Regions from separate parts of the Micromonospora sp. DT47 genome, predicted to be linked through region 2. Evidence: riboswitches for the same ligand, from Rfam matches in the RefSeq annotation. Region 2 holds a riboswitch; each other region holds the start of a gene.
The links. Region 2 has a riboswitch for cyclic di-AMP ahead of ACLQ2U_RS09335 (NlpC/P60 family protein). Riboswitches for the same ligand answer to the same signal wherever they lie in the genome.
Positions count from the first base shown of each region.

Region 1 (3,264 bases), on a different contig from region 2:
CTGGGGCCGCTGCGTTTCCCGGTCACCTACCAGGCCGACGTGCTGGTGGTCACCGAGGACGAGATCGTCACGGTGGCCCGCCAGCAGCCCGGCACGACGGTACGCAACCACACCCGGCTCCGGGAGGAGTCCGGGGTGCTGCGGATCGACGTGGAGATCACCCTGGCCGCGCCGGCGCCGCTGTTCGGGTACGCGTTCCGCCAGGCCCGCGCCGCGCACCTGGGGCTGGCCAGCCGGCTCGGCGCGGTGCTGGACCGGGAGGCCGACGGCGGTCCGGTCGCCGGCTGACCGGGCCCGCGCCGCTCAGCCGCGTCCGGCGGTGGTCACCGCCGCCGTCCGGCGGACCGCCACGCCCCGGCGGGTCCGCCCCCACGGCTTCCAGGTGGAGATCACGGTCATGCTGACCAGCAGGGCGGTCGAGACGGCGGGCGCGACCACCACGTCCACCCGCTCGTGCGCGGTCGCGTCCGGTGCTGCGGCGGCGCGCAGGTTCGGGGTGAGCAGGAAGAGCACCAGGCCGACCATCGCCGTGGTCAGCACCAGCTTGACCAGCACCCAGCGGTACCGGAGCAGCCCCCACGGGGTGAGCAGGGCGCTGGTCACGCCGACCAGCCAGACCAGCACGCTCAGCGGCGCGAAGAGCCAGGTGGCGAGCAGCGCCGCCGCCGGGTAGACCACCTCCGGGTCGGCCCCGCGCAGCCCGGCGACGCCGAGGGTCAGCAGGACCAGGTCGGCGCCGAGCCAGCCCAGCGAGGTCACCAGGTGCAGGGTGAGCAGGGTCTTGCGGGCGTCGGGGGAGCGTCTCCTCATGCCCCCGATGCTCGTCCGCGGGTCGCGGCCGGTCGTGGTCCGGGCGACGACATCCGCTGTACGACGAGGGGCGTACGCCGGTGGCCCGCCACGGGGGCGGGCCACCGGCGTGTCGGGTCAGTACACCGACAGGTGCACGTGGTTGGTGTGGTCGCTGGACGGGTCGCCGCCCGCCCCGCTGTACGACTTCCAACCGCTGCTGGGCAGCCAGATCTGCCGGTACCAGATCACGTAGAGCACGGCGAGCCGGTCGGCGTTGCGGATGAAGTACGCGGCCAGGTTGTTGCCGTACGTCTTGTCGCCGCCGGTGGCGTCCCCGCCGAAGCCGTCCGGCTGCGCGGCGAAGTCGCAGGCCCGCCCCTTGGGGTGCTCCCCGGAGCCGCTGGGTCGGTAGCAGGAGACGTACCGCTTGAAGCCGGCCGCCTGGGCCTGCTGGAGCGCGTTGAGCATCCGCGGGGTGATGCAGCCGTCGGCCGGGGTCGGGTCGTTGACCGTGCACGACTCCGATGGCCAGGAGCCGTCGGGGTTGCGCGGCGCCGCCTTGGCGTTCGCGGTGGAGGTGCCCCGGGTCGACCCGCCGCTGTCGGCGGTGGTGTCCGGTTTGGCGGCCGCGGCCACGGCGAGCGCCCGCTCGGCCTGCTGCTTGCGCTTGGCCATCACGGCGACCTGCTTGCGCTGCTCGACGACCTCCCGGTCGAGCGCGGCCCGGGTACGGCTGGCCTCGTCCCGGGTCCGGACGAGGTTGCGCAGTTCACGGTCCTCGTTGGCGGCGACCGTCTCCAGTGCTGCCGCCCGGTCCACGAAGCCTTCCGGGCTGCTGCTGTTGAGCAGCGCCGAGACCGGCCCGAGCCGACCCGTGCGATAGGCCAGGCCGGCGATCTCGCCGACCTTGCCGCTGCGCACGGTCAGCTCCGCCGCAACGGTCTTGAGCTGCGCGTTCAGCTCCTGCTGGCGCTTGCTGGAGCGGGCCAGCGCCGCCTTGGCGTCGAGCCAGCCCTTGCTGGCCGTGTCGAGTTGGGCCCGCAGCGCGGGGGTGCCGCCCTCATCGTCCCCGGGGGCGGCGAGTCGGGTGGTGGGTGCGGCGGCGGTGGCCGGCGTGGCCACCGGCGCGGACGACACGCCCACGGCGAGCGTCGCGACGACCGCGGCCACGAGTCGCGCGGTGGTTCGTCGTACGTGCATGCAGATGTCCTTCCGTCAGCCGCCGACCGGGTTAGCTGACGGGTTCGGGACGGAAGATCCCTACCGCTGACGCGGATGCACCCCACGAACTTGGTTCCCCGGCTCGCCCCGTTGGGCGATTAGGCGACGGCCACCGCCGGCGCCGGTGGGCGCCGCCGTGCGGAGGCCGGGGCCGAGCCTATAGGTACGGGTGTGACACTCGCCCGTTTCGTGACTCACGGTACGGGAGGGAATGCCGTTAAATTCGGCAAAATAGGTCAAGAGGGGCGCAAATCTTAAGGAGTTCCTAACTACCAGTGGGACGGCCCGCAGGCGCCCGGCGACGCGCCCGGCTCGATCTGCAGGGTGGCGTGCTCGATCTGGAAGTCCTCCTGCAGGGCGCTGCGGGCGGCGGCGAGCACCGTACCCACCTCGGCCCCGGGGGTGGTGGTCAGGTGGGCGGAGGCCACCTCCATGCCAGAGGTGAGCGTCCAGACGTGCAGGTCGTGCACCTCGGCCACGCCCGGGACGGCGGTCAGTCGGTCGTGCACCGCGGTCACCTGGAGGTGCTCCGGTGCGGCCTGGACCAGGATGCGCACCGCCGCCCGGCCCAGCCGCCAGGTGCGAGGGAGGATGAACAGGCCGATCGCCACCGCCACCGCCGGGTCGGCCCACCACCAGCCGGTGCCGGCGATCAGCAGCGCCGCGCCGATCACGCCGAGCGAGCCGAGCAGGTCGCCGACCACCTCCAGGTACGCCCCGCGCAGGTTGAGGCTCTCCTGCGCGCCCGCCCGGAGCAGGGCGAAGGCGGCGAGGTTGGCGAGCAGGCCGAGCGCCGCCACCGCCAGCATCGGGCCGGTGAGCACCTCGGGCGGGTCGCCGAACCGGCGTACCGCCTCGATCAGCACGTAGACCGCGACCCCGCTGAGCAGCACGGCGTTGGCCAGCGCGGCGAGCACCTCCAGCCGGTAGAGCCCGAAGGTGCGCTGCGGGTCGCCGTCGGCCCGCCGGGTCGCGGTGATCGCGGCGAGGGCCATCCCGATGCCGAGCACGTCGGTGAACATGTGCCCGGCGTCGGAGAGCAGGGCCAGCGAGCCGGTGCCGAAGGCGGCGACCGCCTCGACCACCATGAGCGCGGCGAGCAGCCCGAACGCCGCCCAGAGCCGGCCCCGGTGGCGCTGCGCGGCGTTCGCGACCGCGCCGCTGTGGTCATGACCTGCGCCCACGCCCACACCTTCCGTCGCCGCCGCGGACCGGGACCAATCTATGCTCACATCGCTATGTGTGCAAGTG
Region 1 is NZ_JBNCLC010000013.1:94,513-97,776, forward strand. It holds gene ACLQ2U_RS20455 (SRPBCC family protein) at 1-288, shown strand, start outside; gene ACLQ2U_RS20460 (hypothetical protein) at 304-810, opposite strand; gene ACLQ2U_RS20465 (coiled-coil domain-containing protein) at 928-1,992, opposite strand; cyclic di-AMP (ydaO/yuaA leader) riboswitch at 1,997-2,128, opposite strand; gene ACLQ2U_RS20470 (cation diffusion facilitator family transporter) at 2,283-3,197, opposite strand.
Region 1: it holds a riboswitch for cyclic di-AMP, as region 2 does, so the genes downstream of both, ACLQ2U_RS20465 (coiled-coil domain-containing protein) here and ACLQ2U_RS09335 (NlpC/P60 family protein) in region 2, are expected to answer to the same signal.

Region 2 (3,264 bases):
GCGGCCGACCTCACCGCGGTTCAAAGTGAGAGTCACCTGATCGCCTTCGTACGCGCCCCGCACCAGTCCCCGCCCTCTCATCAAGCAGTCGTACAGCCATCCGTACAGCCAAGTACGCCAGCCAGAGCCGACGCCGCCCGACAGTAACGGACGGCATGAGCAGGGCCAGGGGTCTCTCGCCAGCCCACCACGATCTTCTTCTAATCCTCGGGCCGCAAGCGGCCAGTCTCGCTGCTACAGCGCGGGCCGGCCATGTGGGACGCTTTCGCGCGTGGAGGACGCGAAGTCGATCATCGTGCAGGTGTACTGCCGCCTGGAGGTCACAGTCGATGATCCGGACGCTGTGTCGGAGCTTGCCGGGCAGCAGTTGCGGACGGCCGACATCGACTGGTCGAGCGAGCGGGACACCGTGGAGGAGGCTGTCGCTGAGTTGCGAGGCGACTTGGCCCAATCGCTGGCGAGCTTGGTCAATCCCGACCGGGTGTTGGAGGGCGTACCCGGTGTTGAGGTTCGGCGTGGGCGGTGGTGGGCAGAAGTCGGCCCACCGTCTGAGCGGTTTCAGCCGGGCTTTGGCGCGCCAGCGCCAGGCGGAACTTGAGTCGCTTCCGCACGTCAGCCGAGGCCACCAGAGACCGCCGAAACCAGGCCGCCGACGCAGTAGGCAGCCGGATATCGGCAATTCCCAAGCTGACAGTGCGCTTCGATTCAGGTCAGCGGAGCAGGCCTGGCGTTCGGTTTCCGCGACCGCCAGGCCGTCTCCAGGCCGTCACAGGTTCGCGACCGGCCACCGATGCCCCCCACGCCTCACCACTCCCGCCCACCCGCTGACGCGCAGGCTCCCGGGACGGCCCGGGAGCCCGGTGCACCCGTCAGCCGGGCCGGCCGTAGCTGTTGACCGGCCCGTCGTCGACCCGCTTCATCTTGATCGGCACCCCGGCCTGGGAGGCGTGCACCACCCAGCCGTCACCGGCGTACATGCCGACGTGGTGCAGGTCGGAGTAGTAGAAGACCAGGTCGCCGGCGCGCAGGTCGGCCCGGCTCACCCGGGCGGTCACCTGGCGCTGCTGCCGGGCGTTGTGCGGCAGCGACACCCCGGCCTTCGCCCAGGCGGCGAGCATCAGACCGGAGCAGTCGTACGAGCCGGGGCCGTCGGCGCCCCAGACGTACGGCTTGCCGATCTGGGCGCAGGCGAACTTCACCGCGATCCCGGCGGCGCCACCCGGATAGCCGGCCGGGCACGGGGCCGGGCGCAGCGGTCCGCCGCCGCCGTTGCCGTACACCTTGAGCCGCAGCTTCTGCAGCCGGTCGATCTCGGCGTTGATCTGCTTCTTCTTCGCGGCCAGCTGGGCCTCGGTACGCGTCAGCTGGGCGACCATCTCGTCCAGCGGTGCCTTCTTGGCGGCCAACTCGTCGCGCAGCACGACCACCGTCTGCACCTCGCGCTGCTGCCGGTGGGCGAACCGGTCGAGCAGCTCCAGCTGCCCGACCACCTCGCTCGGCGACCGGCTGCCCAGCAGCGCGTTGACCACCGAGAGGTTCTCACCCTTGTACGCCTCGACGGCGAGGCCGCTGACCTGGTTCATCGCCAGTTCGACCCGGAGTTGCAAGGGTTCGATCCGCCTGGCCAGCGCGGCGACCTGCCGGCGCTTGGCGGCCAGGTCCTGGCGGGTGGCGTTGTGCTGCTCGATGATCGGTTCGAGCCTGTTCCAGTCCTGGTCGATCTGCCGCTCGATCTCGGCGACCGACGGATCGGCGTGCGCCGCCGTAGCGCCACCGGTCAGGACGACGGCGACGCCGGTGAGGGCGGCGAGGGCGGTGGTGAAGCGGGACCAGCGTGTTCGCGGCGCAGCCGCCCGCCGGACGACCTGGGTCGACCGGACCGACGGTGACCGCGGGGCATGGTGTGCCACCGGGCTCCGTACTCCTTCTTCCGCGACCGCCTACCGGGTTAGCTGACGGGTTCGGGCGGGAAGGGAGCGCCCTACCGCAGTGGCTGCGGATTCACCCCGGCGTACCTGGGTCCCCGGCTCGCCCGGAGGCGACTCGGCGGTGCCGGCCGTTACCGCCCGGGTTGGACGGACCTGGTGGCGGCCGACGATTGACCAGAGTAGAGACGACCGTTATCGATCCGCAACCCGCCATGCCGTGACAGACCGTGTCCGGATACGCGGAACCCCCGGTCGGTGACCGGGGGTTCGCGGCGGCTCGGACCGAGGTCAGTACGGTCGCCGGAAGCCGGCAACCGGCATGTAGTCGATGCTGGTCACCTGGACCGGCTTACCCGTCCGGGGAGCGTGCACCATTCTGTCGCTGCCCAGGTAGAGGCCCACGTGGTGCAGGTCGCTGTAGAAGAAGACCAGATCGCCCGGGCGCGCCTCGGAACGGGGGATGGCCCTGCCCTCGTTCCACTGGTCGCCGGTGTGGTGGGTCAGGTAGATCCCGGCCGCCTTGTACGCGTACTGGGTGAGGCCGGAGCAGTCGAACGAGTTCGGGCCGGTGGCACCCCAGACGTACGGGTCGCCGACCTGCTGGCAGGCCACCCGGATCGCGGTCTGCGCGGCGGTGCTCACCACCCCGTTGATGGTCGGGCAGCCGGCCACCTTCACCGTGGTCTTCGGCATCGACGCCTGCAGCCGCTTGATCTCGGCGTTGATCTGCTTCTTCTTCGCCGCCAGGTCCTTCTCCTGCTTGGCCTGGGCGGCGATCAGCGCGTCGAGCTTCTTCTTCTCGCCGTCGTACCTACGACGCACCTGGAGGACACCCTCGACGTCCTTGCGCTGCTGCGCGGCGAGACGGTCCAGCATGGTCAGCTGCTCGGCGAGGGTGCCCGGCTTGGTGCTGACCAGCAGCGCGGCGATGTCCTGCGAGGGGCCGGTCATGTAGTACCGGGAGGCCAGATCGCCGACCCGGTTCATCGCCAGCTCGCTCTGCAGGGCCAGCGGCTCGATCTTCTTCTGCAGCTCCGCCGACTTCTTGCGGTTGACCTTGAGTTGGGCCCGAACCTTGTTGTACTGCTCGATGGTCGGCTCAAGCTGCTCCCACTGCTTGTCGATCGCCGCCTCGATCTCCTCCGGCGAGGGCGCGGCGTGCGCCGGCACGGCGAGCATCCCGGCGCCGACGGCGACCGCCGCGACCAGGGTGAGCAGGCGGTGGACGACCCGCCGCAGGCCCGCCGGGCGGGTGGGCGGCTGGCCCTGGACGTGACGATGGGGGGGCAAGGTTGCCACCGGTCACCGACTCCTTTGCAACCGACCGCCGGGCGCC
Region 2 is NZ_JBNCLC010000005.1:11,418-14,681, forward strand. It holds gene ACLQ2U_RS09330 (hypothetical protein) at 272-598, shown strand; gene ACLQ2U_RS09335 (NlpC/P60 family protein) at 870-1,910, opposite strand; cyclic di-AMP (ydaO/yuaA leader) riboswitch at 1,923-2,059, opposite strand; gene ACLQ2U_RS09340 (C40 family peptidase) at 2,217-3,227, opposite strand.

Region 3 (3,264 bases), on a different contig from region 2:
TGGTCGGCCCGGTCGGCGCGGCGACACGCCCGGCCGCTGCGGGTGGGCGGCATCGGCGGTAGCGTGGCCCCGTGCTCCCGGTCGCGCTCACCAGTCCCCTGTGGTGGGTGACGCGCTGGATTTCCCGGCTGCTGACCGGCCTCGCCGTGGCGATGGCGCTCTCCCTGAGCGGCCCGGCCCTGCCCGACGACGTCGCGCCGGCCGCGGCCCTGCCCTTGGGCGTGTCGCTCCCGGCGACCGCGGGTCCGCCCGCCGCCCCGGCCACGGCGTCCACCGCCCTGTCGTTCACCACCTCCGTCGCCCGGTCGGTTCCGACGATCGCCGCCCCGGCCGACGACTCGCCCCTCGCCGGCGCCGGGGGTCTCACCGACCGGCACGCCGGCCCGACCGACGCCGTCGGGGTGGCCGACCGCGCCGCCGCCACGGCCGGGGCGACGACCGCGCCGCTCCCGGCCCTCGCCGGGCTCTCCCCGGCCGCCTCGGGGCCACGCGCGCCGCCCGCGGCCTGACCGCCCACGCGGGGGCCGAGCCGCGCACACCTCTCCCCGAACCTCACCTCCCGCACCCGCCCGATCAGGTCCGGGCGCCGCCGCTGACGGCCGCGCCCGGCTTCGCGGGCCACGTGCGGACTCCTCTGCCGCATCCCGGTCCCGTGAGGAGCCGACCATGAACACCGTCCTCTACCAGTTCCTGATCGAGGTCCCGACGGCCGCCGCCATCTGGTCCGCCCTGCTCGTGCTCGCCCTGACCGGGCTCACCGTCGTGGTCGCCCGCCCCGAGCGGGACCGCCCGGCCGACGAGGGGGCGCCCGTCGAGCCGCTCCCGGGTGACGCCGCGCCGGAGATGGCCGACCTGCGCCGGTACGCCGAGGAGGTCGCGGTCGCGGCGGCCGGCGCCGCGCAGACGGCCCGGCGTCGCCGGGACGCCTGGCTGACCGCCCAGGAGGAGGTCGACCGTGCCTGGTCGGCGTACGACGAGGCGGAGGGGGTCGCCCGACGCTTCACCGGCACCGCCGCGCTGCCCACCCCGCGTACTCCGCGCACCCCCGCCGAGTACGCCGGCCGGGAGCGCTGGGTGCACCGGGCCGCGGTGGCCGCGCACTGGCGGGGCGAGCTGTCGCTGACGCAGCTGCGGGACGTCTTCGCGCACCGGGACGGCTGGGACCCGCGTCGGCACCCGGTCGAGCAGGAGGTGCTCCTGGCCCGGGCGGTACGCGACGGCCGCCGGGAGGCGTACCGGTCGGCGACCGAGCGGGAGCGGTCGGCCTGGCGGGACGCCGAGCTGGCCGCCGAGGCGGCCCGGGCGCTGGCCGTCGAGGCGTACGCGGCGGCGGAGCGGCTGCGGCCGGTCCGGGTGCCGGCCCGGCGCGCGTCGGTGGTGGCGCGGACGGTGCCCGCGGCGCGGTGGCGCCCGGCTCGGGTGGGCTGATAGGAGAAAAGGGGCCGAATTGTTACCGCGAATACCGTGAGCCCGGTCACGGCCGCGCCGAACCGGTCATCCGGTACAGCCGGCGACATCGACGGCAACGATCTTCGGTGATTGTCGCCGGCCTGTCCGGTTGTCGCCCGGCGGCGTCGTGAGCGAACGCCGTCCCATTGAGTGACGTCAGTGCCGAACTGCACCGGAAATTTCTCGCCCCGATCATGTTTACGCAGGTGGGAGTGCTTGGCTGGCCGCGAACCGGCCAGTAATGTCGCCTCGGTCCGGTGCGGTTTCCGATCGCAAGAGGCGACGCCGCGCGGACCCGCTCAATCGTGGAGACCACGAACCGGGGACCCAAGCAGTCCTGGGGTGAATCCGCGGGCCACGGCCCGTGGTAGGGCGTTCTTCCCGCCCGAATCCGTCAGCTAACCCGGTCGGCGGCGTCGGAAGGAGTTCCATCCTCGTGCAGCTCGATCCCACCCCGCAGGTGTTCCCCCGCCTCGGTGCCGGGGTGCCGTCGCCGGTCCGCTGCGCAGTAGCGCGCTGATTCCGGCATCCGCCCCGCTGCCCGGCACCGACCGGGCGATCCCCCCGCTGAGCGGTCCCGCACCGGCCCTGATCCCGCGCGTGACACACCGCCACGTGCCGGTCCGGCGCGCCCGCTCCCGCCCTCGTACCGTGGAGGAACACCCGTGAAGCACCACATGAAGCGGCAGCTGCGGCGTCTGGCCACCGAGCGCTCGTACCAGGTCGTCGCCGGTTCGGCCGCAGCCCTCGTGCTGGCGTCCGGCACCGCCGCCCTGCTCGCCGGCACCGACGAGGCCCCGGTCCGGCAGCAGACCTCGGCCGCCGTGGCCGAGGCGGCCCCGCGGCTGGGCGACGTCGCCACCCGCAGCCAGGCCCGCGTCGCCGCCCCCACCCCCTCGGCCAGCCCCTCGGCGAGCCCCTCGCCGTCGGCCAGCGCCACCAAGGCCAAGGCGGCCGACCCGGACCTGACCCGCAAGGCGGCGCCGAAGCCCCCGTCGACGAAGGTCCTCAGCTACAACTACGAGGCTCAGACCACCTACTTCAACTGCGGTCCGGCGGCGGTGCGCAACGCGCTCAGCGCGGCCGGCGTCGAGCGGACCCAGGACGAGCTGGCCGGCCCGCTCGGCACCACCGAGATGGGCACCAACTCGGCCGAGGACACCACCCGGGGGCTGAACCAAATGGTCAAGGGCAACCCGTACCGGACCCGGATGTTCGAGGGCACCCCGAGCTCGGCGCAGATCGACCGGCTCCAGACCGACGTGGTCAAGGCGATCACCGACAAGCGTGGCGTGGTGGCCAACGTGGCCGGCAGCGCCACCGACTCCAATGGCGGCTGGCACTCCTTCCCCGGCGGCCACTACATCGCCGTGGTCGGCTACAAGAACGACGGCCGGACCGTCCGGATCGCCGACTCGGCCGACCCGAGCCTGCCGTCGTACTGGATGAGCACCATCGACCTGGCGAACTGGATCGCCACCCGCGGCTACTCCGCCTGATCCCACCCTGCGCGTACCGGGCGCCGGCTCCCCTGGGGGCCGGCGCCCGTCGCCGTTCCCGGGGCTCGCGGGGCATGGCCGGACGGTGGCACACTGCGGCCCATGACCGACGGATCGGATTGCCGGCGGATCCTCCTGCTGCTGCATGGGATGGGCGCCACCGGCGACGTCTGGCTGCCCTGGGCGCCGCTGCTGGAGCACCGCTGGCCGGGGCGCTGGTTCGCCCCGGACCTGGCCGGCCACGGCTGGTCGTCACCGCTACCCGGGTACACCTTCGCCGGTCTCGCCGACCGGGTCGCCGCCGGGCTGGAACCGG
Region 3 is NZ_JBNCLC010000041.1:14,189-17,452, reverse strand. It holds gene ACLQ2U_RS31060 (hypothetical protein) at 72-509, shown strand; gene ACLQ2U_RS31055 (hypothetical protein) at 667-1,428, shown strand; cyclic di-AMP (ydaO/yuaA leader) riboswitch at 1,736-1,877, shown strand; gene ACLQ2U_RS31050 (C39 family peptidase) at 2,115-2,948, shown strand; gene ACLQ2U_RS31045 (alpha/beta fold hydrolase) at 3,051-3,264, shown strand, end outside.
Region 3: it holds a riboswitch for cyclic di-AMP, as region 2 does, so the genes downstream of both, ACLQ2U_RS31050 (C39 family peptidase) here and ACLQ2U_RS09335 (NlpC/P60 family protein) in region 2, are expected to answer to the same signal.